DNA from 3 places in the Bradyrhizobium sp. 1200_D9_N1_1 genome. Region 1 is predicted to be linked to each of the others. Evidence: riboswitches for the same ligand, from Rfam matches in the RefSeq annotation. Region 1 holds a riboswitch; each other region holds the start of a gene.

Region 1 (10,609 bases):
GGCGAACGTCTGGTTCATGATTCCGGCGGCATCGCGATAGGTGCGCGCCAGCGCGTTGTCGGGCACGATACCGAGGCCGACCTCATTGGTGACCATGATGACGGGACTGCGCAAGCGAGGGAGAACCTCAGCGAGGTGTGTCACCTCGCGCGACCAGTCGCGCTCGGAATGCAGCAGGTTGGACAGCCAGAGCGTCAGGCAATCAACCAGTCTCGCGCCGCCGCCCTCGGTCTCGACCAGGGCCTGCACCAGGTCGAGCGGCACCTCGCGCTCGATCCAGTCGGCTCCGCGTCGCGCGCGGTGCTTTGCGATGCGGTCCTCCATTTCGGCGTCGAGCGCCTCGGCTGTGGCAATGTACACAGGCCGGCCGGGAAAGGCCTGCGTGCGCGTCTCCGCACGCCGGCTCTTGCCCGATCGCGCTCCGCCCGTGATCAAGATGACGGCCATAAAAGTCTCCTGTCGGCCAGCACTAATCACCAAACGGGGCCAAAGACAAAGCCGAAATCAGGCGGCCAGGGGCTTGCACTCTTCCGCCGTCTTGCGCAACAGGGGCGGAGCGAGACGGGAGATTTGTGTGGGCTTGGCGGGTGCGATGGCGGTGGCGATGGCGGTGGATGCCCTGTTGGGCTGGCCGGCCCCGCTGTTCGCACGGATCGGCCATCCCGTGACCTGGCTCGGCCGCCTGATCGCGGCCATCGACACCGCCTGGAATCGCGGGTCCGATCCGCCGGCGCTGCGCCGTGCCGCGGGCATTGCCGGAGCGTTCCTTGTGATCGCGGTCTCGGCCGCACTCGGCTGGGCGCTTCAGTCGTTGCTCCCCTCGGGCTGGATCCAGATCGTGCTGGCGGGGGTCCTGGCCTGGCCGCTGGTCGCGCTGCGCTCGCTGCATGATCATGTTGCCGCCGTTGCCGCACCTTTGCAGGCCGGCGACATCGCCGGCGCGCGCGACGCGGTCTCGCGCATCGTCGGCCGCGATCCTGCGGCGCTCGATGAAGCCGGCATCGCGCGCGCGGCGATCGAGAGTCTTGCGGAAAACGCCTCCGACGGCATCGTGGCGCCCGTGTTCTGGGGCGCGCTGTTCGGTCTGCCCGGCATTTTGGGTTACAAGGCTATCAACACGCTGGACTCCATGATCGGCCATCGCAGCGAGCGACACGAAGCCTTTGGCTGGGCGGCGGCGCGGATCGACGACGTCGCCAATTTCATTCCGGCGCGGCTGACCGGGTTTCTGTTCGTGCTGCTGGCGCCGCACAGGGCGGAGGCATTGTCGTGCATGACGCGCGATGCGCGCCGGCATCGCTCGCCCAACGCCGGCTGGCCGGAAGCGGCGATGGCCGGCGCGCTCGGCGTGCGGCTCAGCGGTCCCCGGATCTACCACGGCAGCATCACGAACGAGCCCTGGCTGAACGAAGGTGCGCGCGATCCGCTCGCCGCTGACATCTGCGAGGGACTGACGGTCTACCGCCGCGCCATGCTGCTGCTCGCCGGCCTCCTTGCGATCCTCAGCTTCGCGTGAAAGAACAGGACATGCGTGAGCACGGCGGAAATCTCGATCTGGCCCAGCAGCGTTTTGGCGGACGCGCGGAGGACTGGATCGATCTCTCGACGGGGATCAACCGGCTGCCTTATCCGGCGGGCGAGGTGAGCATGCGCGCGTGGAGCGCGCTGCCGTCGCGTGCCGAGATCGATGCCTTGCATCAGGCGGCGCAGCACGCCTACCGCACGAGCGCGGCGCTCGTCGCGATGGGCGGCGCGCAAGCCGCAATTCAATTGCTGCCGCAGCTTGGGCCGCGCGGCCGCGCCCGCATCCTCGCGCCGACCTATAACGAATATGCCGGAGTCCTGTCGGCTGCGGGCTGGGATGTCCTGGAGGTCGGCGATCTCGACGCACTGGTGGGCGCGGATCTCGCCATCGTCGTCAACCCCAACAACCCCGATGGCCGGTGCCATACGCCGCAGGATTTGCTGGCACTGCTGCCGCGCGTCGGCCGTCTCGTCATCGACGAGAGCTTTGTCGACGCCGTTCCGCAGCTGTCGCTTGCGCCGGAAGCGGATCATCCGGGGCTGCTGATCCTGCGCTCCTTCGGGAAGTTTTATGGTCTGGCCGGCCTGCGGCTTGGGTTTGCACTCGGTAGCGCGGCCGACATCGCCAGGATTGCGGCGATGTCGGGGCCATGGCCGGTCTCGGGGGCGGCGATCGCGATCGGCTGCCGCGCATTGCGTGATGATGCCTGGGCGGGGTCCACGTCAGCGCGGCTTGTGCGCGACTGTGCCCGTCTCGACGACATGGCGCGAGCGCAGGGCTGGCGGTTCGTTGGCGGCACGCCGCTGTTTCGTCTCTACGAGACGCCGGATGCGCTGGCCGCGCAGGAGAAGCTCGCGCGCGGCCAGATCTGGTCGCGCGTCTTCGTGCAGAAGCCGACATGGCTGCGGCTCGGACTCCCGGGCAGCGAGCCCGAATGGACGCGCCTCGCCGAGGTCCTAGCGCGCTAGCGAAAGCAGGCCTTCGACGTCGAGATGCTTTTCGATGTGATCGGCGAGCGCATCGAGCGCGCTCTCGACCCTGCTGTGATAGGGCTCGTCGCCTGCCGGGATGTCGAGCTTGGTCAAAAACGCTTTCCGGAAATCATCCGACGTGAACAGGCCGTGCAAATAGCTACCCTGAACGCGGCCATCGCTGGAGATTGCGCCTTCAGGCTCGCCATTCAGTTTGGCGAACGGACGGGCGCGATCGGGCCCGTCGGTGCGGCCGATGTGGATTTCGTAAGCCTGGATCGGCTGGTTGGTTGCCGCATGCACGGCCGTGACCCGTGTCAGTGTTTTCTGCGGGCTCATCACCGTTTGCACATCCAAGAGCCCGAGGCCCGGTGTGTCGCCGGCAGGGCCTTCGATCCCGTCGGGGTCGGCAACGCTGCGTCCGAGCATCTGATAGCCGCCGCAGAGGCCGAGCACGTGGCCGCCGCGGCGATAATGCGCCAGGAGATCAATGTCCCAGCCCTGCGCCCGCAGGAAGGCGAGGTCGCCGCGGGTGGATTTGGAGCCGGGGATGATGACGAGACGCACATCGCCGGGGATCGCTTCACCCGGCCGCACCATGACGAGATCGACGGCCGCCTCGAGCTTGAGCGGATCGAGATCGTCGAAATTGGCGATCCGCGACAGCGCGAGGCAAGCGATCTTGCATTGGCCCGGCTTTCGCGCGTCACTCAGGCCCAGCGCGTCCTCGGCGGGCAACTCGCCGGCGCGCGCAAACCAGGGCAGCACGCCAAAACCGCGCCAGGCGGTCTTTGCTTCGATCAGCTTGTAGCCGTCATCGAACAGTGTGGGATCGCCGCGAAATTTGTTGATGACAAAACCCTGGATCATCGCAGCATCGTCGGGGTCGATCACAGTCTTGATGCCGACGAGCTGGGCGATGACGCCGCCGCGGTCGATATCGCCGATCAGCACCACGGGCACGTCGGCCTTGCGCGCAAAACCCATGTTGGCGATGTCGGCCTTGCGCAAATTGACCTCGGCGGGGCTGCCGGCGCCTTCGACCAGCACGAGATCGGCGCGCGCCTTCAGCCGCTCAAAGCTCTCCAGCACCGCGCCCATCAATGACGGTTTCATCGCCGCGTATTCGCGCGCCCGCGCGGTCGCGATGCGTTTGCCGTGGACAACGACCTGCGCGCCGACATCGGTCTCGGGCTTCAGGAGCACCGGGTTCATGTCGGTGTGCGGCTCGACGCCGGCGGCGAGGGCTTGCAGTGCTTGGGCGCGGCCGATCTCGCCGCCGTCGACGGTCACGGCGGCATTGTTCGACATGTTCTGCGGCTTGAAGGGAAGCACGCGCAGCCCACGCCGCGTGAAGGCGCGCGCAAGGCCGGCGACGATGAGCGACTTGCCCACGTCCGAGCCGGCCCCCTGGATCATCAATGCGCGCGCCATCGCGTGTGTCTTCAGAACTCGACGCCGGCTTGCGCCTTGATGCCGGAGCGGAACGGATGTTTCACCAGCGTCATCTCGGTGACGAGGTCGGCGATCTCGATCAGCTCGTCCTTGGCATTGCGCCCGGTGAGCACGACATGTGTCATCGCAGGCTTTTGCGTCGTCAGGAACTCGACGACCTCAGCGATATCGAGGTAGTCGTAGCGCAGCGCGATGTTGATCTCGTCGAGCACGACCATGCGCAAGCTGGGATCGAGAATCAGCTCCTTGGCCTTCTCCCAGCCGGCGCGCGCAGCGGCGATGTCGCGGGCGCGGTCCTGCGTCTCCCAGGTGAAACCTTCGCCCATCGCGTGGAACTGGCAGAGATCGCCGAAATGGCCGGTGAGGAGGCGCCGCTCGCCTGTATCCCAGGCGCCCTTGATGAACTGCACGACCGCGCAGGGGTAGCCATGGGCGACGCAGCGCACGATCATGCCGAAGGCGGAGGAGGACTTGCCCTTGCCGGCGCCGGTATGGACGATGATGAGGCCCTTCTCGCCGCTCTTGGTCGCCATGATCTTGTCGCGGGCGGCCTTCTTCTTCGCCATTTTCGCGGCGTGGCGGGCATCGGTTTCCTCGGCCGTTTGGGTATCCGGTTCAGGCGTCATCGGACGGGGTCCTTCGGCTTGACAAGAGGCGGCCAGGGGCAAATGGTGGCCCGGCGTTGGTTCCTGTCCTATGACAGGCGAAGAGGGAATGCGATAGGGTCCGAATCGGCAAGATTTGGGTCCAAAATGCAGCCGCCCCCGCGACCGTGACCGGAGAGATGCCCGAGGCCACTGATCCCTGACGGGATCGGGAAGGCGGGGATCGAAGGGCAAAACCCTGCTCCGCAAGCCGGGAGACCTGCCAGCGCGGACGATTTTGGACCGGCGGACGGGGTGTTCCGCGACGGGGAAACGGACCCTCGCAAGACCGGTTCGTGGGCCTCTTCGCCTCCCGCTGTTTATTCTGGAAGAGGCGATGAGCGTCACACTTCACGTCTGCATTACCTGCCGTGCCGGCGAGACGCTTGGCGAGGGCGAAGTCACGCCGGGCAAGCGCCTTCACGGTGCGATTGTCGACGCCGGCGTGCCCGATGGTGTCACTGTGGTTCCGGTCGAATGCCTGTCGGCATGCAGCCAGGGCTGCTCGGTGGCGCTCAGTGCGCCCGGCCGCTGGTCCTATGTCTATGGCCGCCTGTCGGACGCCAACGCGCGCGACGTGATCGCAGGCGCCGCCGCCTATGCGGCCGCGCCCGACGGCCTTGTGCCCTGGCGCAGCCGTCCCGAGATCTTCCGCAAGCAGTCGCTTGCGCGCATTCCCCCCATTGCCGTCGTGCCGGAGGCCGCCGAATGAACTCGCTCGCAAAAGTCCCGGTCACGGTGGTCACCGGCTTTCTCGGCTCCGGCAAGACGACGCTGATCCAGCATTTGCTCGCCAACCCCAACGGCAAGAAGCTCGCGGTGCTCGTCAACGAGTTCGGCAGCGAGGGCGTCGACGGCCAGATCCTGAAGTCCTGCGCCGATGCCAATTGCCCGGAGGAAAACATCGTCGAGCTCGCCAATGGCTGCATCTGCTGCACCGTTGCCGACGATTTCATCCCGACCATGGAGCTGTTGCTGGCGCGGCCGGTGAGGCCCGATCACATCCTGATCGAGACCTCGGGCCTGGCGCTGCCCAAGCCCTTGCTTAGGGCGTTCGACTGGCCGGAGATCCGTTCGCGCATCACCGTTGACGGTGTGATCGCGCTGGCCGATGCCGAGGCCGTCGCCGCCGGCCGTTTCGCGCCGGACCCGGCCGCAGTGGAAGCGCAGCGGGCGGCGGACGAAAATCTCGATCACGAGACGCCGCTGTCGGAAGTGTTCGAGGACCAGATCGCCTGCGCCGACATCGTGCTGCTGACCAAGGCCGATCTTGCCGGCCCGGCGGGACTCGAAGCGGCCAAGGCTGCCATCACCGCCGAGATGCCGCGCCGCGTGCCGATGCTTGCCGTTACCGACGGCGCGATCGATGCGCGCGTCATCCTCGGTCTCGGTGCCGCCGCCGAGAATGATCTTGCCGCGCGCCCGTCGCATCACGACGGCGAGGAGGAGCATGAGCACGACGATTTTGCGTCCGTCGTGATCGATCTTCCGGAAGTCGGCGACGTCGATGCGCTGGTCGCCTCGGTTCAGCGCCTGGCGCGCGAGCAGAACGTGCTGCGTGCCAAGGGTTACATCGCGGTCGCGGGCAAGCCGATGCGCCTGCTGCTCCAGGCCGTCGGCGAGCGCGTGCGTCACCAGTTCGACAAGCCCTGGGGCGCGCTCGCGCGGCAGTCAAAGCTCGTCGTGATCGGCGAGCACGGCGATATCGACGAGGCCGCGATAAGAGCGGGACTTGGTCTTTCAGGATCTGGCATCTGATGCACGTCGTCTTCCGCGAGAGCCGCGGTCTCGAGGAGACCGCGACGCCAAGGGACATCGGCCAGGACCCGGCCGATCTCGTGGTGCTCTCGTATTCGGATTCCGATCTTGCCGCGTTCGCGGCCGGCTGGCGGCGTGGCCGCGACAGCCTGCCGTCGCTGCGGCTCGCCAATCTCGCCGAACTGCGTCATCCGCTTTCGATCGACACCTACATCGAGCGCACGCTGGCCCAGGCACGCGGCATTCTGGTCCGCCTGATCGGCGGCGAGTCCTATTGGCCCTACGGTCTCGCGGCTCTCCAGCAACTCGCGCAGGCGCGCGGTATCGTGCTCGCCGTGCTGCCGGCCGACGGCCGCGACGACACGCGGCTCGATGCATACTCAACGCTGCCTGTCTCGACGCTGCGCCGGCTCAAGGTGCTCTGCGACACCGGCGGTCCGGTCGCAGCGCAGGCCGCGATTGCGCAACTTGCGCTGGCCTCGGGACTCTATGCCGGTCCGGTCGTCGGCGAGACGACCGTGCCCGAGATGGGCTTTTACGAGCCCGCGCGCGGTGTCATCGCCGTGCCGACCGCCGGCGAGGGCAAGCCTCGCGCGCTGGTGACGTTTTATCGGTCGTACCTGACCGCCGCGGACACCGGCCCGGTCGATGCGCTGATTGCCACGCTGCGCGAGAAGGGATTTGACGCCTATGGCGTGTTCGTCACCTCGCTGAAGGCCGCGGGCGTCGCGGACTGGCTGCGGCTCCAGCTCGTGGAAAATCCTCCGGCCGCGATCGTCAATGCGACCGCGTTCTCCGCGATCGGCGACGACGGCACGACACCGTTCGATGCGGCATCGTGTCCCGTGTTCCAGGTCGCGCTCTCCACCGCGCGGCGCGAGGACTGGGCGGAATCGCTGCGCGGCCTGTCGCCCGGCGACCTCGCGATGCATGTGGTGCTGCCCGAAGTCGACGGCCGCCTGTTTGCGGGGGTGGTGAGTTTCAAGTCGGCTGCGGAACGTGATCCCGACCTGCAATTCGCGCATCTGGCCCATCGCCCGGATCCAGGGCGCGTGAAGGCTATCGCCGCGCGCGTCGCGGCCCGGCAGAAGCTCGTGGTGAAGCCGGCCGGCGAGAAGCGGCTGGCGATCGTGCTGTCCAACTATCCGGGCCGCCCGCACCAGATCGCGCACGCAGTGGGTCTTGACGCGTTGGCCTCGGTCGAAGCCTTGATGTCCGATCTTGCGGGGACCGGCCTCGATGCCGTGCCGGTCCAGGCTCTCGGTGAGACGCTGCTGAGGCGGCAACTCACCTGGAGCGTCGCCGAATACAGCGCGGCGCTCTCGCGTCTTCCGCAATCCTTGCCGGATGATCTCGCGCAAGCCTGGGGCGCGCCGGAGAGCGATCCGAGCTGCCGCGGCGGCGCGTTCCACTTCGCCGCAATCCAATGCGGCAAGTCGATCATCGCGGTTCAGCCGGAACGCGGCGATGCAACCACGCGCGACGCCGACTATCACGATCTCGCCCGCACGCCGCGCCATGCCTATGTCGCGTTCTATCTCTGGCTCCGCCAGCAGGGCTGCGATGCTGTCGTTCACATGGGCGCGCATGGCACGCTGGAATGGCTGCCGGGAAAATCCGTGGCGCTGTCATCGAGCTGCTGGCCGGAAGCCCTGATCGGTGACCTCCCTGTCATCTATCCCTTCATCGTCAACGATCCCGGCGAGGCCGCGCAGGCCAAGCGGCGCATCGGTGCCGTCACCATCGGCCACCTGCCGCCGCCGCTCGAAAAGTCCGCCGTGCCGGATGGCCTGCGCAGGCTCGAACAGCTCCTCGACGAATATTCGACGGCCGATGGTCTCGATCCCGCCCGCCGCCAGCGGCTGATCGCCGCGATCCGGGACGAAGCCCGCGTGGCCGGACTGGAGGACGATCTCGGCCTCGATGCATCGGCAGCGCCAGCCGAAGCGATCCCGCGGATCGACCGCTTCGTCTGCGATCTCAAGGAAAGCCAGTTCGGCGACGGCCTGCACGTGTTCGGCCGCGGCGCCTGCGGCGAAGCGGAGCGGGACGCGCTGCGTGCCGCACTTGCGGGCCGGCGCATCGCGCCGGGGCCGTCGGGCTCGCCCTATCGCGGGCGCCAGGACGTTCTGCCGACGGGACGCAATCTCTTTGCCGTCGATCCGCGCGCCGTGCCGACGCCCTCGGCGCATGCGCAAGGCATCAAGCTCGCGGAAGAGCTGCTTCGCCGCCACTTGCAGGATCACGGCGACTGGCCGAAGGGCCTCGTGGTCGATCTCTGGGGCTCGGCGACAATGCGCACCGCCGGCGAGGAATTCGCGATGGCGCTGCATCTGGCGGGTCTTGCGCCGCGCTGGGATCGCGCCTCCGGCCGCGTCACCGGCTATGACATCATCGCGCCGGCCGAGCTCGGCCGTCCCCGCATCGACGTCACGCTGCGGCTGTCGGGCCTGTTCCGCGATGTCTTCTCCGGCCTCGCCCAGTTGTTCGAAGCGGCGGCCGAGGCGCTCGCCGCGCGCGAGGAGGAGGGCGACGAGAATCCGTACCGACACCGTGCGTCCCGCGTGTTCGCGCCGCGTCCCGGGCAATACGGCGTCGGCCTCTCGGCGATCCCTGATGCCTTCACGGCGGAGACGCGCGATGCGGCCGGCGAGGCCTGGCTGTCGGCGTCGTCCTGGGCGTTCTCCGCCGACGGCGAGATCAAGCCCGATCGCGCCGGCATCGAGAAACGGCTCGCGTCGGCCGATGCTTTCGTCCACGTCCAGGACTTGCCGGAAACCGATCTTCTGCTCGCCGCCGACTATGCCGCGCATGAGGCCGGCGTTGCCGCGGCCGCAGCACATCTCGGCGCGGCGGGACCGTCGCTCTATCATCTCGACGCGACGCGTCCCGATCAGCCGCATGCGCGCACGCTGACGGAGGAAATCTCACGCGTGGTCCGCGCGCGCGCGGCCAATCCGGCCTGGATCGCCGGCATGATGCGCCATGGTTTTCGCGGCGCCGCCGAGATCACCGCGACACTCGAGCACATGGCCGCCTTCGCCCATCTCGCCGGCGCCGTGCCGCCGCATCTGTTCGATCTCTACTACGACGCGACGCTCGGCAACGACGACGTCCGCGCCTTCATGGCCCGCGAGAATTCCGCCGCGCTCGCCGCGATGGAGACGTGCTTCACCCGTCTGCATGAGGCCTCACTCTGGCGAACGCGTCGCAATTCGATCGCGGCAGCGTTGCGGGAGGCGTCATGAGCGCGGCCATGGTCAAGGGCTGGTGCCCCGGCGCGCTGCGGCCGATGCAATCGGGCGACGGGCTCGTGGTCCGCGTGCGCCCGTTCGGCGGCCGGCTCGATGCGGCGCAGATCTCTGGACTGGCGCGTCTGGCCGAACGCCATGGCAACGGCCTGATCGATGTCACCAGCCGCGCCAATCTCCAGATCAGAGGCGTCAGCGAAGGCAGCCACCGGCTGCTGCGCGACGGTCTTTCGCAACTGGCGCTGCTCGATCCCGACGCCGACACCGAATCCCGGCGCAACATCCTGGTGACGCCGTTCTGGCGCGCGGGCGACGAGACCCAGGCGCTTGCCGCCGAGCTCGAGGAGGCGCTCGAGAATAGCGTGCTCGCGCTTCCGACGAAATTCGGCTTTGCCATCGATGACGGCACTTCGCGCGTGCTCGCCGGCGATTCCGCGGATGTGCGGATCGAGCGCGATGGCGCCGGCGGACTGCTGGTGCGGGCCAATGGCGCCAGCCTCGGCCGTTCCGTCGGACGCGGCGAGGCTGTGACCGCCGCCCTCGCGCTCGCAACCTGGTTCGTGACATCAGGCGGTGCCCGGGACGGGCGAGGGCGGATGGCGGCGCATCTTGCCGCTGGCGCAGCCCTGCCTGACGCGTTGCGCGGGGAGGCCGAGCCGGTGCCGATCATGGCTGCGGCGCGCCCCGGTCTTTATCCGCAGGGCGCGATGGTCGGCGTCGCCTTCGGGCAAATGCCGCATGCGACGCTCAGCCAGTTCGCCGGCTGCGGACATGCCCTGCGCATGACGCCGTGGCGGATGGTTCTGAGCGAGGGCAAGCGGACCATGCCGTCCACGCCCGGCCTCATCACCGAGGCCTACGATCCGGCGCTGCGTGTCATCGCCTGCAGCGGCGCGCCGCGTTGCCGCGAGGCGCATGCCGATACCCGCGCGTTGGCGGCAGCGCTCGCGCCGAACATCGGCGCGGCCGCACGACTTCACGTCTCCGGCTGCGCCAAGGGCTGCG
Region 2 (10,609 bases), 5.5 Mb from region 1:
ATTGGTGGTTTCCCTTTGAACGAGAACCTGAGCGACGTGCCCTGCCGCGGCGTCGACGGCGACGCGGTCGCCTCTTCCTCAGTGGCGTAGGGGCCGGAGTACTCAAAATTGAGCGCAACCTTCCACCGGCCTTTATGGCGCGACACGAAGTATTGAACGCCAGCCATAAAGCTTGCTCCGGCCTCGCCCCTGTGATCGACAGATGGCCTTACTCTGCAAATCTGCCGCGGTCGCCTCAACTACCGAATTTGGTGGGCTCGGAAGGAGCAGCGCCTTGTAGTGATAGGGCTGGACTGTTGCTGTGACCGGGGAGACCAACTGCCGGGCCTTGGTCGCTTCCCTTATTCACGAGCGATCGCGGCTGCAATCGGCGAGATCGAGTGTCGAGAGCGAGATGTCGCCTAGCTGCTAGCCAGTCTTTTCTCTCTCGTTAGAGTCAAAGGCTGGATTGATGACGGATTGGGAGACGATCCACTTTTCCATTATGACCGTGATCCCAAGCTCTTGTTCCGTCTCAGCCCTCGGGAAAACATGCGTTCGATCGTCAAACTCGTCAGGGTCCCTCACGGTAGCAGCACGATTTGAGCCGAACCGCGTTGCCGCGCCCTTTCTATTGCCCCCCTGCACGCCCTGGGGAACGTCATTGGGATCTCCGTTCTTAATTAATAGTCTTTGACTGCAATACTGGGCGATATGATCCGGAAGCGCCGATAGCGGCGCCCGCTTGGCTTCTTCCCGTACTCGCGCTCCCACGTCGAAGTGTCAATCCGCACATCCGTCATGTTCGCTGATCGCCTCAAAGATTACAACCTTGCCCTAGCGACCGTGCTTCAGAGCGTCAATTCCTTCGAGCTGGTCGGGGTTGGGCTCGTCCTTGATGTTCCAACGGATATCGCAAGCCGCCGAATCTTCTCCAATCGAACAAGCGCCTCTTGGAGTAACGAGGCTCGGAATTTGCAAGTCGTCGGCGCGGGGTGGCGCTGCTCAGCCGTCCTTCGGAAATCCCTCCGTTCAATGCAGAAACACCATAGCGGCGGCACGCCTGACAGCTCTTTATTTCCGTCAGCTACAAATTCTTGTAGTTGACCCGCGCGGTGTCCTCCGGGCTGAATCGCGATCAACCCCACAGGAGAGCAAAGCTATGTCTCCACTAGAAGCAATCACCCGTTGGCTGGACTCACAAGATTTGGGCATGCAACTTGAGATCGCCGGTTTCGCGACATTCTTGGTTTTCGGGGATGATGACACTTTCACGCTCGGCGACTCGGAGCAGCTCGAGTCTCTTTACCGATGGTTGAACGAGCCAAGCTTGGCATCGGGCATCGCCGCCGAACGTGCCCTGACCTTTCGAGTGTACTTCGCTTCCTTGGCCGAGGATAGATCGACGGGCGCCGGATGGAAGCGAACCGAAGTGTTGGTGCGGAGAATTCTGAAAGACGCTACGCGAGACGGGAGGTTTGCCGCTGCCCGCAAGGCGCAAAGGATGCTTGAGCTCTTGCCCGCCCGAAAAGAGAGCTGGAATCAGGTCGTGAGATCCTGGAATGAATTGGCCGCGACGTATCTAACACACGAGGCTCTCAGTAGTTGGAGCGCCGCCGAGAAGCTCCGAGGCCTGAGGGCGATTTCAAGCACCAGCGTTCCTGTTGCTGGGCTTGGGTCGCCTCATCGAGGCGCTGCTTAATTCTGGTAAAGCCGCAATTCCCCTGTGCTGCGGGGCGAGCGTCTGCATGCACCTGTCGGATCCATGGCGGCCACGCTAGCCGCTTAAAAGCATGACAGCGCATTGAAACTGACCGTCAGGGCCACCGGAGGATATCTCCACCCGACCGGCGGCCCACTTGCGATGCTGTAGCACAAGAGCCGAAACCGGCATCTCAATGGCAGGCACGGCTTCGCGCTTTTCTTCGAACATATGCCAATGCCAGCGGGCCTAACACATCGAGATGAACGAAAGTCTCCGGATAGGCTATATCGTTTCGGTAGCTTCATTGCTCGAGAGCCGCTCAGGCCGATGTTCAGGGCCGTAAAAGGTGGTACGTCCGCCTGCCTTCGGCGCAGACGTGGCTGCTGCTCGACATGATGTCGCGGCGGCGTCAGTGCCGCTGCGAACGAAAACCGACAAATATCGGACAAAATCCGCAATTGGTGACGAAAAGTCCGGATTGGCTATATAATATGAGATCGTTGGATGGGGGAGCCCGATGTCGATCTATAACCCTTTGAGAGACAAGCTGGTCGCAAACAGCTCTGCCTCGCTCAAGATGACCTTTGCCGACATCGAGATGCTTATCGGTCGCTCCCTCCCGAAATCAGCGTATGAATATGATGCGTGGTGGGCCAACGAAGACCCCGTCAAAACAAATCACAGTCACAGCCTTGCGTGGACAGTTCCGGGGTATCAAGCCGAACCAAATCGATTGCAGCGGACAGTAACATTTCGGCGCAGGGGGTAGCATTTTCCGCAAAAGCGAATGCCTTGAACCTGGTTCGCTAATTCGACAATCGAGGATGCGTCGTGAATGAAAATGATCACGCGACACGACTAAGCCCGTATCGACAAGACATGATATTTCTTATCGCAGTAGCCTCTCCCTCCGTTGGCAGCAAGCAAGGGGCGGCCGGGCGCCGATACGCGTGCCGAGCTCGATCTTGGCGTCCCTCATCTCCGCCAGCAGAGCCACGGGATCGAGCGTGCGATAGCTCTCGAAGGCGCCGTTCGTTTGACGCCTTTGCTCAGCTTCGGATGCGCGAGAGCGCACTCAGGGATCATCGCCGCTTCGAGTTTGGGACGGAGCGGATCGGCGACCTTGCCGAACTGCGCCGTTGCAGCTTCTGCATCGAACTCGGTGACGATGAAGGCGAAGACGACACGGCGCCCGGTCTTCCAGCAACCGGCTCACGTGGCTGTTGGAGATGGGTGCCGTAGTCGGCCGCTCCGAGCGCAGTCGTTCAATACCGAACTCGGCTGGGAGTTCTGTGAGAGCTCCTGGAATAGCCAGTTCTCGGGATGTCGCTCGGCCTGTTTCGCGGCTCAAATTTCATGTATCGAAGAGGGTACTGGCCGTGATCGAGAAGGCCAGCCGCAGCAAGAAATTCTGGACTCTTAACTCGATGCGGCGCCGAGCCTTATCGCCGGCCCCTACACACGCCTCCGTCTTACTGCGGATGCATCGTCCGCCCGGAACGAAATGGATTGAATGCGGCTCGTCCGTCGAAGCTTCGCCGTAAGCGGGAACACTTGCATCCAATGGCCGACGAACGGTCGATACGGGCGGAACGAGGACACGCGGAGCAGCTGCAATCAGGAAACTGACTCGCTGTCGATGCGCTGACTCTTGTCATGCTGATGTGCTCGAAGCCGCGCAGGACGGGTAACCGCGATTAGACATTTTCGGGTCAAGCCACTTAATCAACAGTCGGCGGACAGCATCCGCGACCGACCCGACATGCACTTTGCCCATCGACCGGCCGCTCAGGCGGCGCTTGCGACCCCGTCAACTACCAACCCTTGCAGTTGATGGAGGTGGCGGAAACGTGGCAATCGTCGTCAATATCCCGTCGGGGGCGTCGAATTCGAAACTGGGATTCAGAAGAATAAAAAAATTGCTAGCGGGCACGGTAGCCCTCAACACGCTGGCTGCTCCTGCCTCTGCCGTTGATCCGGCCGCGCGGCCTTACTTCAAAGCGCCTCCGGCGGTCATTCCGATCTATGATTGGAGCGGCTTCTACGTCGGCAGTGCTGGGACGTGGTCAACGCCGGCGGCGTGGTCGTCGCTCCGCCCGTTGGCATGGGGCGCCATCATGCGACGGGAGGCACGGTGGGCGGTCACATCGGCTACCGCTGGCAAATAGCGAACTCGGTGTTCGGTCTGGAGACGCAGGGCAATTGGGCCGATTTCAAGGGCTCCAACGCGAACCTTGCTTTCGCAGGCGTCCGGGATGACTCCACGCTTGATGCATTCGGCCTGTTCACGGGCCAAGTCGGCTATGCTTGGAATAACGTGCTGCTCTATGTAAGAGGTGGGGCTGCAGTCGTCCGTGACAAATACCGGGTCTCCGATTTTGCGACCGGGCTCACTATCGACAACGGCAGCGAAACTCGTTGGGGCGGCACGGTAGGGGCGGGCCTTGAATTTGGCTTTGCTCCGAACTGGTCCATCGGCGTTGAATACGACCACCTGTTCATGGGTCGTCGGGATGTGGATTTCTTTTTTTCACCCGGACTCGTGGGTGTTCCGGTGGGCACTTTTGCAGGGACTGCCCGTATCGGTCAGGACGTCGATATCGGCTTGGTCCGTGTGAACTACCGGTGGGGTGGCGTGATCGCCACGACCTATTGATCGATCTTCGCCAAAATGGCGCGGGTTCGCACCAATATCCTGAGCCGCATCGCGGCATAGAAACCTTGGCAACAGGGACTCGCATCAATAGCGCTATCGGCTTCTTGTCGGTACATCGGCTCGAGCTGGTTAGGCGTGGTTCAAAGGAATCTGGCTGATCTGGTTATGACGCAGCGCCACGGCGAGATCGCGGCGAACTCAAGCGTGCTGCCGTGGTCGAACGCCAGCCGCTTAGTGGCTGGCTGCGCCGATTTCCCGGCCCCGTGCCTCCACCTGCATCACCGTCGGCTTTCCGGCCGTCGGAGAATGATGAGGCAAAAAATAGTTTTGTCGACCGTCGTAGTTAACCCGGCCCTCGCTTAGGGAGACACAGGTCATCGATTACAATCGTTCCGGTCGGCCGCAGCACGCTCATCGCACAGGCAGCGCACTGAAATGCGAGCCGAGGTGCGAGCCGGGCGCACCTTCGTGCTACGACTTGGTCGACCAGGTCGAGGCCGCACTGGCCACCTCGGACGAAAGGCCGACGAGCGGTCGAAGCGGCGCTCGTGCGAGGGTGGGACATAACGTCGACGACGTGATGGCTTGCGTCATCGTCGCTGCCGATCTCTGCGCCCGATCAGCCTGCCGAACCCCCGCTGGCGCGGATCAATTGGGAGCGCCTCGGAGAGCGGATGCAAAATCTCGAGAGGTGGATCGGCAGCGCTGAAGCGGAACTCTTGTGTTAGGACAGAAACGCGGCTGTCATCCGAGCCGCATTGCCAGCGTCTGCTCGTAGTAGATCACCTCCGCGAAGCCACGGCCGAGGAAGACCGCCAGTGGGTCGGCGACGAAATCAAACGCGAAGGGGGATGAAGAACAAATCGGTTTGCCTGATCCGACCGGGCTGCAATGAAGATGACCCCCTTTGACAGGGTTGCCCCTCTTTACAACTTCCGATTGCGTGATAGTAATCCCCTCTAGCCCTAAGAGGGGGGCGGCCGTGGCGATCATCGAGAACATTCGTCTGCTCAAGGGCGTAGCCGTGTTGCGCTGATTGACTTCATGAAGGTGGTTGACGAGACCCACCTCACCGACCTGCGGAAATACTGTAAACCCTAGCCGCCATCAGCAATGGAGCGCATGTACCGGCTTAACCCAACAAACCATCTGTGTGTCCGGCTTTGTCGCGCTGCAATCAAGACGCCACGATGAGGAGGTCCGGTTCTATGCCTTTGTCATGCTGGCGGGTGACGGCGACGACTATCGGCGCCTGCCGCTGTCAATGCCGCTAGCATGAATAAAATGGGCTAGATACGGCCGAAAGTCGCCCACACCCCGTCTTCGCCGTCCCAGCTGCCGCGGCTCGCCGCCTTGGAGTACTCCGTGGCGCGCTGCTCGAAGAAATTGGCGTGCTCGACGCCATTGAGAATCTCGACGAGCCACGGCAGCGGATGCGCCTTGAGCTGGGTGAACCCGCCCTCCTTCGCCTCGAAGAAGCCGAAGACCGGGGCAATCCGGAGTTGGGCCAGTCGCCAGTCGGCGACGTAGCGGACGTAGGCGTGGATATGCTCAGGCAGCATCCCCTCGATCTTGCCAAGGCCGAAGGCGAGCTCGACGAAGTTCTCCTCCAGCTTCACCATGGTCTTGGCTACGTCGACAATGTCGTCGCGGACGGGGCGCGTCACCGCGCCGGTTTCGCGGTGCCATTCGTGAAATAGCTTGATGATGCCCTCGCAGTGGAGACTCTCGTCGCGCACTGACCAGCTTACGATCTGTCCCATGCCGTTCATTTTGTTGTGGCGTGGGAAGTTGAGCAGCATGGCGAAGCTGGCGAACAAGGCCATGCCTTCGGTGAAGGCGCCGAACATCGCCAGGGTACGGGCGACATCCGCCACGCTGTCGACGCCGAACTCGTGCATGTAGTCCGCCTTGGCGCGCATCTGCGCATAGCCGCGGAATGCCTCGAACTCGGTCTTAGGCATACCGAGCGTCTTGAGTAGCAGGGCATAGGCGTCGATATGAACCGTCTCCATGTTAGTGAAAGCGGCCATCATCATCTGGACGGTGAGTGGCTGGAAGATCGGAATGTACCGCTTGAAATAGTTGTCGCCGACCTCGATGTCCGACTGAGTGAAGAAACGGAAGATCTGGGTGAGCAGCGCGCGCTCGCTGTCGGTGACGCGGCCCGAAGCCCAGTCGTTGAGGTCGGCGCCGAGCGGCACCTCCTCGCCCATCCAGTGGGTCTGCTGCTGGCGCTTCCAGAACTCGTAAGCCCAGGCATAGCGATCGACGTCGTAGCTGCCGGTCGAGTCAAGGAGGCCGACGCGTCCCTTGCCGATCAACGTGCGCGGATCGGCGCGCGATAGATCGATCACTGACATGCGAGGCACTCCTCATAGTCGGTGCGCTGCCGCGCCGGCTGCTGCGTCGGCGTTGCATCCCCGGCAATCTTGCCGGCGAACGCCGCGCGCGAGATCGACTTTGATCGACAGTAGTAGAGGCTCTTCACCCCACGCTTCCACGCCGTCCAGTGCAGCATGTGGAGGTCCCACTTATCGACGTCGGCCGGCAGATAGAGGTTGATCGACTGGCTCTGGCAAATCAACGCGGCGCGGTCGGCGGCAAGCTCGACGATCCAGCGCTGGTCGATCTCGAAGGCGGTGCGAAAGATCGCTTTCTCGTGCTCCGACAGGACGTCGAGATGGGCGACCGATCCGTCGTGCGCGATGATCGACTCCCAGGTCGCCGAGGTGTCGGCGCCTTTCGCGGCCAGCACCTTAGCGAGGTGCGGATTGCGCACCGAGATGGCGCCGGATAGCGTCTTGTGGGTGTAGATGTTGGCCGGGATCGGCTCAGTGCAGGCGCTGGTGCCCCCGCAGATGATGCTGATCGAGGCGGTCGGCGCGATTGCGATCTTGTGGCTGAAGCGCGCCATCACGCCGCGTTCCAGGGCATCCGGGCACGGGCCACGCTCGCGAGCGAGCGCCACGGATGCGGCGTCGGCTTCGCGACGGAGTTTTCGGAACATGTTCAGATTGAATGACTTGGCCAAGGTACCCTCCATTGGAATGCCCTTGGCCTGGAGAAACGAGTGGAAGCCCATGACGCCGAGGCCAACGGAGCGCTCGCGCAGGGCGGCGTAGCGGGCACGCTTCATTCCGTCCGGCGCCACCGTGATGAAGTGCGTGAGCACGTTGTCTAGGAAGCGCATGACGTCCTCTATGAAGCCGGGCTCCTCATTCCACTGGTCCCAGGTCTCGAGGTTGAGCGACGACAGGCAGCAAACCGCGGTGCGCTCCTCGCCGCGATGATCGATGCCGGTCGACAGGGTAATCTCGCTGCACAGGTTGGAGGTCGAGACCTCGAGGCCGAGCTCGCGCTGGTGCTTGGGGAGCGCACGGTTCACGGTGTCGATGAACAAGAGATAAGGCTCGCCGGTCTGCAGCCGGTTCTCAAGGATGCGTTGCCACAGCTGGCGGGCGTCGATCTCGCGGACGACCTCGTTAGTCTTCGGGCTGCGCAGAGCGAATGCGGTGCCGGCGCCCACGGCACACATGAACTCGTCGGTGACGTTGATGCCGTGATGTAGGTTGAGGCTCTTGCGGTTGAAGTCACCAGACGCCTTGCGGATCTCGAGGAACTCCTCGATCTCGGGATGGTGGATATCGAGATAGACCGCCGCCGAGCCGCGCCGCAACGAGCCCTGGCTGATCGCCAGCGTGAGGCCGTCCGTGACGTGGATGAACGGGATGATGCCCGAGGTGACGCCGCCCCTCGCCTTCTCGCCGATTGAGCGAACATTACCCCAGTAGGTGCCGATGCCGCCGCCATTGGAAGCAAGCCAGACGTTCTCGTTCCAGGTGCCGACGATGCCTTCGAGCGAGTCCGACACTGAGTTAAGGAAGCACGAGATCGGAAGGCCGCGCGTCGTGCCGCCGTTGGAGAGCACCGGTGTGGCCGGCATGAACCACAGCCGAGACATCGCATCATATAGACGTTGGGCATGCGCAACATTGTCCGCGAAGGCGCAAGACACTCGGGCGAACATGTCCTGGAGGCCTTCGCCGGCGAGCAGATAGCGGTCGGTCAGCGTCAGCCTACCAAACGAGGTCAGCAGGTCGTCGCGCGACCGATCGAGCGAAAGGTCAGACGGAGTTGGCGATCGCGCGGGGGGCCTCGGCAGGGGAGCCGGCAATGCTGGGGGCTGCACAAGACACAGTTCAGGTGTGGTAGGCTTTGCCTGCGCTGAGGGCTGCCGCACACTCGGCAGCTCAATGAGATGACCATACTGATCGAAATCGTAAGACGCCGACATCGGCAACCCCGTGATATTTGGGGGCTGGGACCGTGCGGACGACTTGCGAGGGGACCGGGCAAATGTCCCCGGCTGCAAGCGACCCACCGGGCACCCCGCCCGAGGACATGGGTTCTGTCGCGGTAGGTTTCCTGGCTCGCGGGTCGCTGCGGCTGTCGGCCTTCCCAGCGCTGTCGCGCTAATGCCTCGGAATAGCCGCTGCCGACACAATGGGTTCCCCCCTAACACCGTGCCACCATATATGCGAATTTAAAACCACTACGACACCACATATAGAAGCCTTTGCCCAGACTCGTCAAGACGGCACAGTCAAGTTAACCAGTTGGAGCAGCCCCGAGGTCGAGGTTCGAAATTCGCCGAGCGCCTGTCCTGAGAGCCTCACTCAAAAAACATAGATGTCTCAAGGCCTGGCCAATCGGCGAGTTAGGAGCCTCAGATGGGCGACGAGCGGCCAGGCGAGCTCGGTAGCGGCGGAACCTTCGAAGTCTTTGCAGAGATGCCCACATCTGCCGAGCCACGCAAAGGTGCGCTCGACGACCCAGCGCCTGCGATCGGCCAAGATGTGCTCAAACCTTTGGAAGTGGCGTCGCAAATTCTCCAACAGGGGAACAGCAACCCTGGACATCCTGAATGTTGGCATCGATCGGTTCGCGGTCCGCGAATTGAGTTGGGCCGGATCGGGTTTCGGTAGCCATACGCGTCTCGCCATTCATCGCTTTCTGTGGCCTTAGATCAAAAATTGTCTGGAGCCCGACCGCAAATCGATGCAGCCGCCCGTGGCAATATCCCAGCTTAGTGGATTTGACCCCGCCAGCTCTCACATCAGACGTGCCAACTTTGCCGAAGAGACGATTGGTATGCTTTTCGCAGGCCCGGCGAGCCGCCTCACGTGCTCAGTTGTCTGGCCGCGAACATAAGCCGTCCTGACCGAACGCGGTCATGTCAGGTTATTGGCAATCAATCCTAACGGGATGAGGCGGAGCTATGCTTGAGTCTGGGTGACGAGCCGATCCGGCGGCGCGGCCTTGCTGGGTCGGAATGAAGCCGTTCGCAACATTGGCGTGAGCGGCGGCGAAGAACCGTGTTGTATCTCACCAACGACCTTGAAGCCGTGACGTTGGTAAAAGGGAATGTTTTCAGGGTTCGAACTTTCGAGGTAGGCAACAATGCCGTCCTCATCGCATCGTTGAAGGGCGTAGTTCATCAGCAACGTGCCAAGCCCTTTTCCGACCCAGTTCGGATCGACGGCAATGAGTGGCAGATACCAATGTGGCTCGTGGGGACGATGTTCGGCCATTCTCCGCCGCAAGTGTGCCATATCCTCGGTAATCTCCGGGCGCAGGGATAGCGCCATGATTGCATCCAATGCCTCCTCATCTTGCTGCACGTTGGGAGGCAGCCACAGGGCCGCGCCACGAATCTCTCCCGCGACGTAGGCTGTGCCATGTGCAAATGCTCGGCCCCCACAGGCGTCAATGAACTGAGGCATGCTTCTAAGGTATTGCCTTGGGTCAGGCCAGCTCCAACGCATCAACGGATCCGCGGCAAAGCCGAGCACAATTGTCCAGACAGTGCTTGCACGAATGTTTGCGTTCGCAGATCTGATATCTGATTCTTCTGTCATGAAGTCGTTTCGGGGCTCTGTTTTGGCATTGGCCTTCCAAGGAGGAGCATGGCATCGACACATCTGACGGTGAGCGGAATGGATGCACCGACGGGGACTCGCCGGGTGCATTTGGTTTCCCTTCCGAGATCTCCGCCTGTCTCAGACGGCTGACTTTGACGGCCACTTCGGACGAAGGCTCCTTGGTAGGCAATGCTTGGATCTACATATTCCTGGCGGGCTTCTGCGCTTCCACGCCCTATCTGGAACCCGCCCCGCCCTTCCCAAGGAAGCTCCGACGTTCTCAAGGTCGACACGGTTCGGCAGCCTGCAACCGTCCGCGAAGGGAATGACATGAGGACGCCTTTG
Region 3 (10,609 bases), 1.7 Mb from region 1:
GAGATCAGCAGACCGCCATGGAACTGCTGTGGCCCTACCGCAGCTCGCTCGAGGTGATCGCGGTGCTGGCGGCGATCTCGAGCTGGAGCTGGATGATGCAGATGGGCGCGCTCTCGCGCTCGCTGACCGAGGCATATCTGCGCGCCCACGACCTTCTGACCACGGAAGGAGGTGACGGCTAGCTGAACGACGCAGGCCGCGCAGAGTCGTCGGCCGCAGTCACCGCGTCAAGCCCCGCGCCGCGTCCAGCCCCGGCGGTCGCGAGGCTAGGGCGAGGGGGCTGCGGCCGATACCGTTGGTGCCGCGCTCACTTCCTGTGTCGTGACGCGCTGCTCGGATTTCGCGGCGACCATGCCGCTGCTCTCGAACCGCGCGCGGTAGACCAGCACGTTCTCGATCACACGCTGGACGTAATTGCGCGTCTCCGACAGCGGGATGCGCTCGACCCAGTCGACCGGATCGACCTTGGGATCCCTGGGGTCGCCGCGCGCCTGCACCCATTCGCGCACGCGGCCGCGGCCGGCATTGTAGCCGGCGAACGTCATGATCTGGTTGCCGCGATATTCCGACAGCAGCGCGCTGAGCTCGGCCGCCCCCATCTGCGTGTTGTAGACGGGATCGGAGACCATCCTGTCCCAGTCATAGGTCAGGCCGAAGCGCTTTGCGGTGTCGCGGCCCGCTTCCGGCGTCACCTGCATCAGCCCGACCGCGTTGGCAGCCGACCTGTCGCGCTGGTCGAACGAGCTTTCGGTGCGCGCCACCGAATAGATCACGCTGGTCTCGATCGCGGGTGCGACCTGCTTGTGCTCGGGGATGCCGATGGTCGGGAAGGCGTAATGGTCGAGCGCGAGCCCGCGCGCCAGCGCCGACTTGCCCACCTCCAGCATCACGCGGGCATCGTTGCGCTGTCCGGCCAGCTCGCCGAGGCCTTCGAGCGCGGCGACGTCGGTGCTCTCCTTGGCAAGATCCTCGGCGTAGTAGAACACCGTGTCGCGCTCGCCGATGCCATAGAGCATGTCGGCCGCGCGCACGCGCTCGTCCAGGGCTTGCGGGTCGGCTGCGGCGAGCACGGGCGAGGGCGGGCGCAGCTCGATGCGGTCGAGGCCGAGCTTGGCGCGGGCGAGCTGACCGTAATAGGCGGTCGGGTAGCGCGCCGCCGCTTGATAGCTCTGGCGCGCATCGGCCGGCGCCCCCATCGCTTCCGCGGCACGGCCGCGCCAGTAATGGGCGCGCGACAGCGCGAGTGGATTGGCCGAGCCTTCGTCGATCGCGGCGAAGTGCATCATCGCCGTCCTGGGATCGTCGAGATAGCGCAGCGCGATCCAGCCGCACATGAAGTGGTAGTCGACGCGGTAGACCTCCATCGCCGGCACGGCCGCCGCTCGCACCACGTCGTAAGCGGTCTTGAACTTGCCCTGGTCGAGCAGTTTTCGCGCGAGCAAACGGCGCTCGCGCCACCAGGCGTCGGTGTCCTGCGCCGCCATGGCGTCGGGTGCGGCGGCCAAAATCACCTCGGCCGCATCGTCGATGCGGTCCTTCTGGAGATGCCATTGCGCGCGGCACAGCACATAGCCGAGATCGCGGCGCGCCTCGGTCGAAACGTCATCGAGATAGTCCTTGGCCTTGTTGGCCTTGCCGGTGACGGCGGCGCAGGCCTTGACGATCGCGAGCGCATCCTCGCCGAGCCGTTTTGCCGCGCGCCTTGCGCCGGCATAGTCCTTGGCGCCGAGCCGCTTGTCCATGCGGGCGCGGTGGTCGTCCGCGGTGAGGAGATCGCGGAACGCCTCGTAGGAATCTTCCTCGCTGCGCTCCGACAATTCGTCCGTGCGCCAGGCCTCGCGGACGAGCCGCGCGGCCCTGTCGCTGTCGCCTTCAGTGAGCAGCACGCGGGCGAGCGCGAACTTGCCCTTGGCGCTGCTCGGGCGGTCCATGGTGAATTTGTGCACGGTGGCCGCGTCGGTCTTCTCCTGCCACAGCCGCGCCTCGGCGCGCCGGCGCAAAAGCGCGCTGCTCGGCCAGTCAGGATTGGCGGCGAGGAAGGCGGCATAGCGCTTGAAATTCGCGGTACTCTCGGAATGGCGCAGCATGAACCAGTCGGCGAGCTTCTGCCCGGCGGGATCAGCGATGCGGTCGCGCGCCGCGCTCGCGTCATCGGTCTTGCCCTTGCGCGCGAGATCGATCGCGTCCTTCAGCGCGGCGAGGTCGCCGGTCAGCGGCGGCGCTGCCGGCTTGTCTGACGGCTCGTCGTCCTGCTTCTTCGGCTTGCGCTTCGCCTCGGCGTGCTTGCCATGGCGCGATTTCGCCGCGGCGTGGCGCTGCTTGCCGGCTTTCGCCTCATGCGTCTTCTTCGACGCGGACGGTTTGTGACTGCTTTTCGCCGCCAGCTCCGTCGGAAGGAGAGCCAAGGCGGCCACGGCAACGACACACGCGAGCGAGCGTAGGCACTGGTTCATTCCGTGGTCCCCCCTGCGAAACCAGTACAAACCAAAGTCCGCGACGACATGCGGCTCGAGAATCAAAGTGACGCCGAAAACGATGCCACGGCATCGTTTCGCATTTGTCACGCTGTCGCAACAATGCGGCAAAATACGGATGGAAGGCGGGAACTCTTGCAACGGGGAATAGAATAGGCCCTTTAACCTTTGTTAACGAATAAGGCTCCGGCGACGGTTGCGCACGGTCCAGGGCGCCGTGAAGGGCCAGATTGCGCGTATTCCCGGGCTGAAATCCGGTGTATTGAGTTCCCTGACCCGTCCTTTCAGCCTTTGCCCCGCACCTATGCCGATTTTCAACCAGTCGATCCGACGCAAGATCGTCGGCATCGCCCTCGGATTGATCGTCCTGATGCTGGTCACCTCGATCCTGTCGATGGTGATGTCGAGCCAGGTCGGCGTCCTCCTGGACGAGCTGACCAACCGCTACATCCCGGCCTATGGCGATCTGGCGCGCGCCAATATCCGCTCGCTGGAGCGGTCGGTGGCGCTGCGGCGCATGGTCATGATGAAGATGCAGGCGTCCTCGGACGAGGAGGCCTATGCGGCGCGCCTGCGCGAGTTCGAGGAAGCGGACCGCAAGATCGAGGAGGAGGCCGAGGGCGCACGCAAGCTCATCAACGCGATCATCGACGACCCGAGGACGCCGTCCGACAATGCCGCGCTGGCGCGGATCGAGATCCGCATCGAGACTGCCGTCACCGAGCTGCGCCGCGACCTGAACGAGGACCACGCAAAGCTGCTCAAGCAGGTCGACGCCAAGCAGATGGCAGAAGCCCGCGGCACGCTGGAACATATCGACGCCATCCGCGACCAGTTCAATCGGAAGTTCGATGCGATCCGCGCCGACATGCTGACACAGGTCTTCGCTTCGACATCGCAGGTGATGAGCCACCAGCGCCAGGCCATCATCGTGTCGGGCATCGTGACCCTGCTCGCCGCGATCGTCGGATTTGCCTTCGCTCTGCTGGTGTCCGGCGGCATCACGCGGCCGGTGCGGTTGTTGCTGGCCGGCACCCGCGAGGTCGAGGCCGGGCGGTTCGACAAGACCATCGCCGTCTCGACCCAGGACGAGATCGGCGAGCTCGCGGCCGCCTTCAACCGCATGATCGAGCAGTTGCGCCACAACGAGCGCATCCGCGAGACGTTTGGCCGCTACATCGATCCCAAGGTGGTGCAGGGCCTGATCGAACGGCCCGAGGTCGCCATCGACGGCCAGCGCCGGGTGATGACCATCATGTTCTGCGACATGAGCGGCTTCACCTCGATGAGTGAGGGCATGACCCCGCGCGGCCTCGTCAAGGTGATGAACCACTATTTTACGGTGATGTCGGCCCCGATCAGGAGCAATCGCGGCGTCATCGACAAATATATCGGCGATGCCATCATGGCCTATTGGGGCCCGCCCTTCATCGAGGAGGATGAGCCGGCACTCCTTGCCGGCTGTGCCGCCATCGACATGACCGACCAGGTGCCCGCGCTGCAGAAGCAATTGCCCGATCTGCTCGGCATCCGCGCCATGCCCGTGCCCTGCGACCTGCGCATCGGCATCGCCACCGGCGAGGTCCTCACCGGCAGCATCGGCTCCGAGCTGATGATGAGCTTCACCGTGATGGGCGATGCCGTGAACCTCGCTTCGCGGCTCGAGGCCGTCAACAAGGTCTACGGCACCCGCATCCTGATCTCGCAGGCGACGGCGGATGCGGTCGGTGAGCGCCTCGAATTGCGCGAGATCGATCGTCTCGCGGTCGCCGGCCAGAGCGCGCCGCAGGCGATCTTCGAGGTGATGGCGAGGGCCGGCGTGCTCACCGCCGCGCAGGACGGCTTGCGCACGCACTATGCCGAAGGTCTTGCCGCCTATCGCGCCCGCCGCTTCGACGAGGCCCGCGCCGCCTTCAACGCGGCGCTCGAAGCCGTCCCCGGCGACGGTCCCTCGCGCGCGCTGCTCGCCCGCATCGCGCAGTTCGAGGTCAATCCGCCGGACGAGAGGTGGGACGGTGCCTGGCGGCTGGAGCAGAAGTAAGCCGCCGCGGGAAAAATTGTTTCTACTCGATAACGATGTTCGCCGTGACCTATTTCCCAGGCTTAGGTTGATCGTCCTTGAGGCGTTTGATGGGGACACGCCGATGACAGAACTTGAGGACAGGCTGGAACGGTTCGAGACGCTCACGGCCGAATGCGAGCTGATCGCCAAGCTCGCCACCGACAGCACCAAGCGCGAATTCTATCTCAAGCTCGCCGAGCACTATTATCAGCTTGCGCGCGAGACGCGGGCTGCGGTCGCGACCAGCGCTGCGGCCTGAAGGCGGCTGCAATCCGTTCTTAACATTTGGCACGCATCCTTTGACTTTGATGGGAGCGAGCGTCGCGATTCGCGATGGCTCGCAGTGGGAATGCCGGGACTCGCTGCAATGCAGCGTGTACAATCCCATGCGTCTGCTTGCGGTCCTCATTCTCGCGCTCATGGCGGCGGCCTGCAATCAGGAGCAGGACATCACCGGCTCGACCGCAGCCTGCCCGGTGCGGAACTACAGCTCCTACAACCCCCGCGACATGAACCAATGCGTGGCCGCCTGCAAGGCGTGCGACCATGGCAACACGGTCACCTGCACCACGTCCTGCACGCTCAAGGGCGCGCACTGAGCGGCCAGCGGTTTGCAGAAGCTTGAGGGCCGGGATCGCCGGCCCCTTGGGCATTGAGGGGTTGACGGTGTCGGGGCACCGGAACGATTCACCTGACATAATCATTGGTAGGAGCAGGCAGGACGCGGAGTCGCATGGAATGGGTATGCTCGATCCCGGCCGGTTTCTGGTGTCGTGCTCGCAGTGCGACGCGTGGCCGATGGCGGCCAACGTCAAACGCTCGAGCTGGTCGACGTCCCCGAGCGAGGTCCGCTTCGTGTGTCCGCGCTGTCGCCGCGAGGAGACCGCGATCATCTCCGCCTCGGGCGGATTGACGCCGATCCGGCGCATCGACATCCCGCCGCGCGACGTCACGGTGGCCTGGGCTCAGGCACAGCGCCAGAGAGGGCGGGCGTAGCCGGCCGCTCTATTGCGCGATCCCGTTTCGGAACCCGGGCGATCGTCGGACGTTTCCGCCCCAACATCACGTATCGAGGCCGGGCGAATGATCAGCGCGCATTTCGACACCCGTACACGGATCAACATGAAGCTGGCGCTGGATCGGATTTGCCGCAATCGGCCCAGGGGCGAGGATCATGGGTTCCGCAGGTCGGTCGCCGAGAACATCGTCCGCTGCGCGCTCGCGGGCCGAACCGGCATCGGCCAGCTTGTCGATGCCGGTGAGCGGGCGGTGGTCACGACGCGCGCGGTGCGGAAGCCTGACTGATTGTGTTTGCCTCGCGTTTGCAGCTCATCGTTCAACCGGTCGATTGACTCTCCGTACGGCCGCCTCGTAGATTGATCGGTGACGGTTCTCCGCACGGAGATCAAAAGGGAACGTGGTGCGAGATTGTCCCAATGCCGGGATTGTCCCAACGCCACGGCTGCCCCCGCAACTGTAAGCGGTGAATCTTTCGTCATATGCCACTGGGAATCTCGGTCCTGGGAAGGCGACGTAAGGTAACGACCCGCGAGCCAGGAGACCTGCCGTCAGCCGTGGTCACACGCGAAGATGTCGGTCGGGGAGTACAGGCATTAGCTTCACCGGAGCAATCGATTGCTCCGCCGTAAAGCCTCGTTCGCTGTGACGTGCCACTGACGTCATGCCGAGGTTACAACTGTGTCCCGTATTGTCTCTGCCGCCAGGCGCCTTCGCGCCGGCATCGTTGCTGCCGTTTTCCTCCATGCGATCGATCTCCCCACAGCTTTCGCGCAGCAAGCCGCCGCCGAGCAGCTGCCGCCGGTCGAAGTGACCAGGCCCGACGATCAGAACCGCACACGCGCCAGGGCGATCGGCGATGGCGACACGGCGAGGCTGCGAGCCCCGAGCGGAGCGCCGGCAGGCAATGGCGCCGGCTCGTCCGGCTCCGGCGGCGAGGCGGTCGCCGGCAACGGAGGCATCGTCGGGGCCGCCGCGACCGTCATCACGGCCGCGGATATCGCACATGCGCCCTCGCAGACGCTTGCCGAGATCATCGCGACGCAAGTCCCGGGTGCCCAGATCACGACGCTCTATGGCGGCCAGATCGGCGCGAAGACCAGCGTCGACCTGCGCGGCTTCGGCGCGTTTGCCACTGCCAATTCGCTGGTGCTGATCAACGGGCGGCGGCTGAACGACATCGACATCGCGCAGGTGGACCTCTCCACTGTCCCGCTCAATTCCATTGAGCGTATCGAGATCACGCGCGGCAATGCCGGCGCGGTGCTCTATGGGGACAATGCGGTCGGCGGCGTGATCAACATCATCACCAGGAACGGCGTCGGCGGGCCGCCCGTTGCCGCGCGCATCGAGGCCGGCTTCGGCTCGTTCGACACCAGGCTTGGCAATGTCTCGACGTCGCTCAATTCCGGTCCGTGGTCGACCTCGTTCTACGGCAATGCCGTCAAGACAGACGGCTACCGCGACAACAATCGCCTTGTCCAGGAGAATGGCGTCGGCAACCTGAACTACACGACATCAGACCTGACTGCTTTCGTCACCGTTACCGGCGACAATCAGGAGCTGCGATTGCCGGGCGGCCGCACCGTCGATCCGTCCATCGGCGTCGACGAGCTCGCGACCAACCGACGGGGCACCAGCACACCCTTCAACTACGCCAACCAGCAGGGCTTCAGCGCGACGGCCGGCTTCACGAAGACCCTGGCCAACGGCATCGATCTCATCGTGGACGGCGGTGTGCGCGACAAGAAGCAGCAGAGCGCGTTCTTCTCCGGCCCAGCGCCGGTTCCCGCGTTGTTCACGTCCACCTATGTCGATGCCGATCTGACGACATGGTCGATCACGCCGCGGCTCAGCGTGAAGGGCTTGCTGCTGGGGATGCCGTCGCAACTGCTGACCGGCCTCGATTATTACGATGCGAGCTTTCAGCAGAACCGCGGCGCCGGCCAGGGGCTTGCGCCCTGGCACAATTACGATCTCAGGCAGCAGACGGTTGCGGGCTATTTTCAGCACACATTGGGTGTGGCGCCGACGACGGACGTCTCCTATGGCGTGCGGGTGCAGAGCGTCAGTCTCTCGGCGCGCGATCATTTTGACGTCGCCGCTCCGTTCAACACCGACATCGGCGCGCTCCCGCTCAGGAGCGACGAGACCCAATACGCGCTGCACCTCGGGGGCGAGCATCGCCTCAATGACATCGTCTCGCTGTTCGGCCGCGCTGCGCGCGCATTCCGCACGCCGGATGTCGATGAGCGTGTGTCGTCGGGCCCTTCATTCGACCCCTTCTTCAATCCGCTGCCGCAGACCTTCCGGCTCAAGACCCAGACCTCGCAGGATGTCGAGGGCGGGCTGCGCATCAAGGGAGGCGGGCTGCAATTGCAGAGCAGCCTCTATCTGATGGACCTCGCCAACGAGATCCACTTCAGTCCGATCCTGTTCTACAACACCAACCTCGATCCGACCCGCCGTTACGGCTCGGAGACCAGTCTGTCCTATCGCGTCAACGACTCTCTGCTCCTGCGCTCCGGCATGGCCTATACAAGGGCCGTGTTTCGCGAGGGCGTCTGGGCCGGCAACGACGTGCCGCTGGTGTCGCGCTACACCGCGAGTGCAGGCGTCACTTGGAACATCTGGCAGAACTATGTGGTGCTCGACGCCACCGCGCGCTTCTGGAGCGAGCGGCGCATGGACAATGACCAGGCGGGAACACAGCGGCCGATCCCAGCCAATGGCACGATCGATCTCAAGCTCAGCGGTCAGTACGAGCGCTACTTCTGGTCTTTGAGCGTCAACAACGTGCTGAACGCGCTCTACTACGACTATGCGATCGCAAGCACCTTCACGGACGGCCGCTTCAGTGCCTATCCGCTGCCGGGCCGCACCTATCTGCTCAAGGCCGGCGCCAAATTCTGATCAAGGCTCTGATCGCGACGGGGGCTGTCATAGGCTCCCGAATGGACTAGAATTCGAAAAGAAGGAGATTACTCATGGCTCTCAGCATCCTGCCGCCTCACGCCGACCGTTTCCGGCTCCATCCGGTCGCGCCGCGCCTTGCACCGATGTTCTGCTTTGCGCTGCTGGCGGTGTCATGCGCGCTCGCAAGTCTTGCGCTCGCCTGCGCAACGCCCTTTGCGGCCTTCGCGGTCGTCGCGGCCGCGATGTTGCCGCTGCGGCCGGCACTGCTCGTCGTCAGCGGCGCGTGGCTCGTGAACCAGAGCATCGGCTTCGGCGTGCTGCACTATCCCGTTGCCGGGAGCACGATCGCCTGGGGCTTTGTCATTGGCGCTGCTGCACTCGTCGCGACCGCGGCCTCGTCCGCCGCGCTCCGTGCGCTGGCGCATGGCCGCACGCCCCTGATGCTGGCGATCGCATTCGTCCTCGCCTACGCGGCCTATGAGCTCGTGCTGCTCGCTGCGACGCCGGTCCTCGGCGGAGCGGGCGCCTTCACCGCGGCCATCGTGGCGCGGATTGGACTGACCGGCGCCGTCTGGCTCGCCGGCCTCGTCGCCGCCTGCGAGATCGTCCGCCTGGTCGATCCGTTCGGGCGCAAGGGCGCGATGTCGGCCTGAGCGGCCCTCTGAAAGCCCCGGATGGAGCGCAGCGAAATCCAGGCTACGAGATCTTGCGTTGCCCGACGGGCAAAACACCCCCGCGGTCGGTCAATCCGCTTGCGCAAAAATATTCCACTTTGCCGAAATTCGGAATTGACGTATGTGTCGCCCATCCCGGCTCATCCTTGAGGGGCGATCTTGTGTCGTCACGTTTCGCGAGCCGGGCTTGCGGTGGACGCGGCAGCGTCGGGCGCGAGAGTTAAGGGCAGGGCGGATTGCTCTCCGTGAGCCCGAGACTTCGTGCTGGATGAGCGACGCTGTCAGGTTCGTCTCGCCTGTAAGTTTCCGGCTCCGTCGACAGGGCTGGGAAAACTGCGGCGAAATGGCGGGCCGTGCGTACGGCAAAACCGTGTGGTCCTGGCCGTCGTTGCTACGGTCAAGCTCTTGCGGATGCGGCAGTCGCGTCAACCGGCGCGATGTCGGCGACTTTCGCGAGAGTGAGGGAGGCCAGAACGAACTCGGCTCCCGGGAGAGCACGGCATAAGCCGTCCAACCACTGCGCAGGGAAGGCCGAGTGATTGGCTACACCTGTATGCTGCTGTGCGGTTTCTCTGCGCGTGCTTTCGCGCAGCAGACCGCGGGTGCCGTCGGGCACCCGGCCTTCCCTGCGCCCTCTCGATTGAGAGGGTGGAGCGATCAAGCAAAGCTCGGGCGAAATCCGCCGCGAGGATGCGAAGGCGTGTCTGCGATTTACGATGCGAGTTGGAGGATGACGCCGATGCATCTCGCTCCGTCATTGCGAGCGCAGCGAAGCAATCCAGAATCCGTCAGCGGAAAGACTCTGGACTGCTTCGCTGCGCTCGCCACGACCATGTGGAGAGTGCGTGTCCACTGCCGGGGATGGCGGGCTTGGTGATGTCGACAGCGACTCACTCCAAGGTGTGGTGCGTGATCGGGCGCGTCATACCCGCCTGGAAATCTCAGGTTGTGGATTGTCATCTTCGCGGGGGTATCCCAGTAGGCCGATCCGTGTCTTCCCGGTAACGAATGTGCCATCCACGCAACACTCCTTCCGGATTAAGCCCTCATCGTCAGCCGTTCGCATCACCGCCGCTTTTTAGCCACACCCGAACATGAATAAAATTGCTCGAATGTTTTAGGGGCAGCGGCGGTCCTCGAGGCGAACGGGAAATCCCAAGGTCGATTCAAATCTTGGGTCTGATTTTTCGGGTCTGAAAGGGTTGGCCGGGGAAACTGGTTTGCGATGAACGCAAAGACCAACATCAAGCAGAGGCTGCCGAGCCGTCACGTGACGGAAGGCCCTGCGCGCGCGCCCCATCGCTCCTACTTCTACGCCATGGGTCTGACGACGGAGCAGATCCACCAGCCCTTCGTCGGCGTCGCCTCCTGCTGGAACGAGGCCGCGCCCTGCAACATCGCTTTGATGCGCCAGGCGCAGGCGGTGAAGAAGGGCGTCGCGCATGCCGGCGGCACACCCCGCGAAT

Evidence for each region. Region 1 has a riboswitch for cobalamin ahead of AB5K84_RS30790 (DUF1636 family protein). Riboswitches for the same ligand answer to the same signal wherever they lie in the genome.
Region 2: it holds a riboswitch for cobalamin, as region 1 does, so the genes downstream of both, AB5K84_RS04360 (ribonucleoside-diphosphate reductase subunit alpha) here and AB5K84_RS30790 (DUF1636 family protein) in region 1, are expected to answer to the same signal.
Region 3: it holds a riboswitch for cobalamin, as region 1 does, so the genes downstream of both, AB5K84_RS22615 (TonB-dependent receptor) here and AB5K84_RS30790 (DUF1636 family protein) in region 1, are expected to answer to the same signal.

The regions. Positions count from the first base shown of each region.
Region 1 covers NZ_CP197226.1:6,383,515-6,394,123, reverse strand. Annotated here, with positions in the region: gene cobU (bifunctional adenosylcobinamide kinase/adenosylcobinamide-phosphate guanylyltransferase) at 1-447, opposite strand, end outside; gene cbiB (adenosylcobinamide-phosphate synthase CbiB) at 575-1,516, shown strand; gene cobD (threonine-phosphate decarboxylase CobD) at 1,528-2,493, shown strand; gene AB5K84_RS30800 (cobyric acid synthase) at 2,482-3,930, opposite strand; gene cobO (cob(I)yrinic acid a,c-diamide adenosyltransferase) at 3,942-4,577, opposite strand; cobalamin riboswitch at 4,618-4,837, shown strand; gene AB5K84_RS30790 (DUF1636 family protein) at 4,933-5,307, shown strand; gene cobW (cobalamin biosynthesis protein CobW) at 5,304-6,353, shown strand; gene cobN (cobaltochelatase subunit CobN) at 6,353-9,601, shown strand; gene cobG (precorrin-3B synthase) at 9,598-10,609, shown strand, end outside.
Region 2 covers NZ_CP197226.1:905,220-915,828, reverse strand. Annotated here, with positions in the region: gene AB5K84_RS04380 (DUF7662 domain-containing protein) at 2,202-2,453, shown strand; gene AB5K84_RS04375 (outer membrane protein) at 3,747-4,340, shown strand; gene AB5K84_RS04370 (hypothetical protein) at 5,085-5,342, opposite strand; gene AB5K84_RS04365 (ribonucleotide-diphosphate reductase subunit beta) at 5,630-6,703, opposite strand; gene AB5K84_RS04360 (ribonucleoside-diphosphate reductase subunit alpha) at 6,694-8,637, opposite strand; cobalamin riboswitch at 8,742-8,912, opposite strand; partial or broken gene AB5K84_RS04355 (transposase) at 9,038-9,184, opposite strand; gene AB5K84_RS04350 (GNAT family N-acetyltransferase) at 9,620-10,261, opposite strand.
Region 3 covers NZ_CP197226.1:4,691,315-4,701,923, forward strand. Annotated here, with positions in the region: gene AB5K84_RS22580 (hypothetical protein) at 18-182, shown strand; gene AB5K84_RS22585 (lytic transglycosylase domain-containing protein) at 267-2,453, opposite strand; gene AB5K84_RS22590 (adenylate/guanylate cyclase domain-containing protein) at 2,779-4,515, shown strand; gene AB5K84_RS22595 (hypothetical protein) at 4,619-4,795, shown strand; gene AB5K84_RS22600 (hypothetical protein) at 4,923-5,135, shown strand; gene AB5K84_RS22605 (hypothetical protein) at 5,275-5,532, shown strand; gene AB5K84_RS22610 (hypothetical protein) at 5,620-5,841, shown strand; cobalamin riboswitch at 5,907-6,120, shown strand; gene AB5K84_RS22615 (TonB-dependent receptor) at 6,235-8,466, shown strand; gene AB5K84_RS22620 (hypothetical protein) at 8,541-9,122, shown strand; gene ilvD (dihydroxy-acid dehydratase) at 10,369-10,609, shown strand, end outside.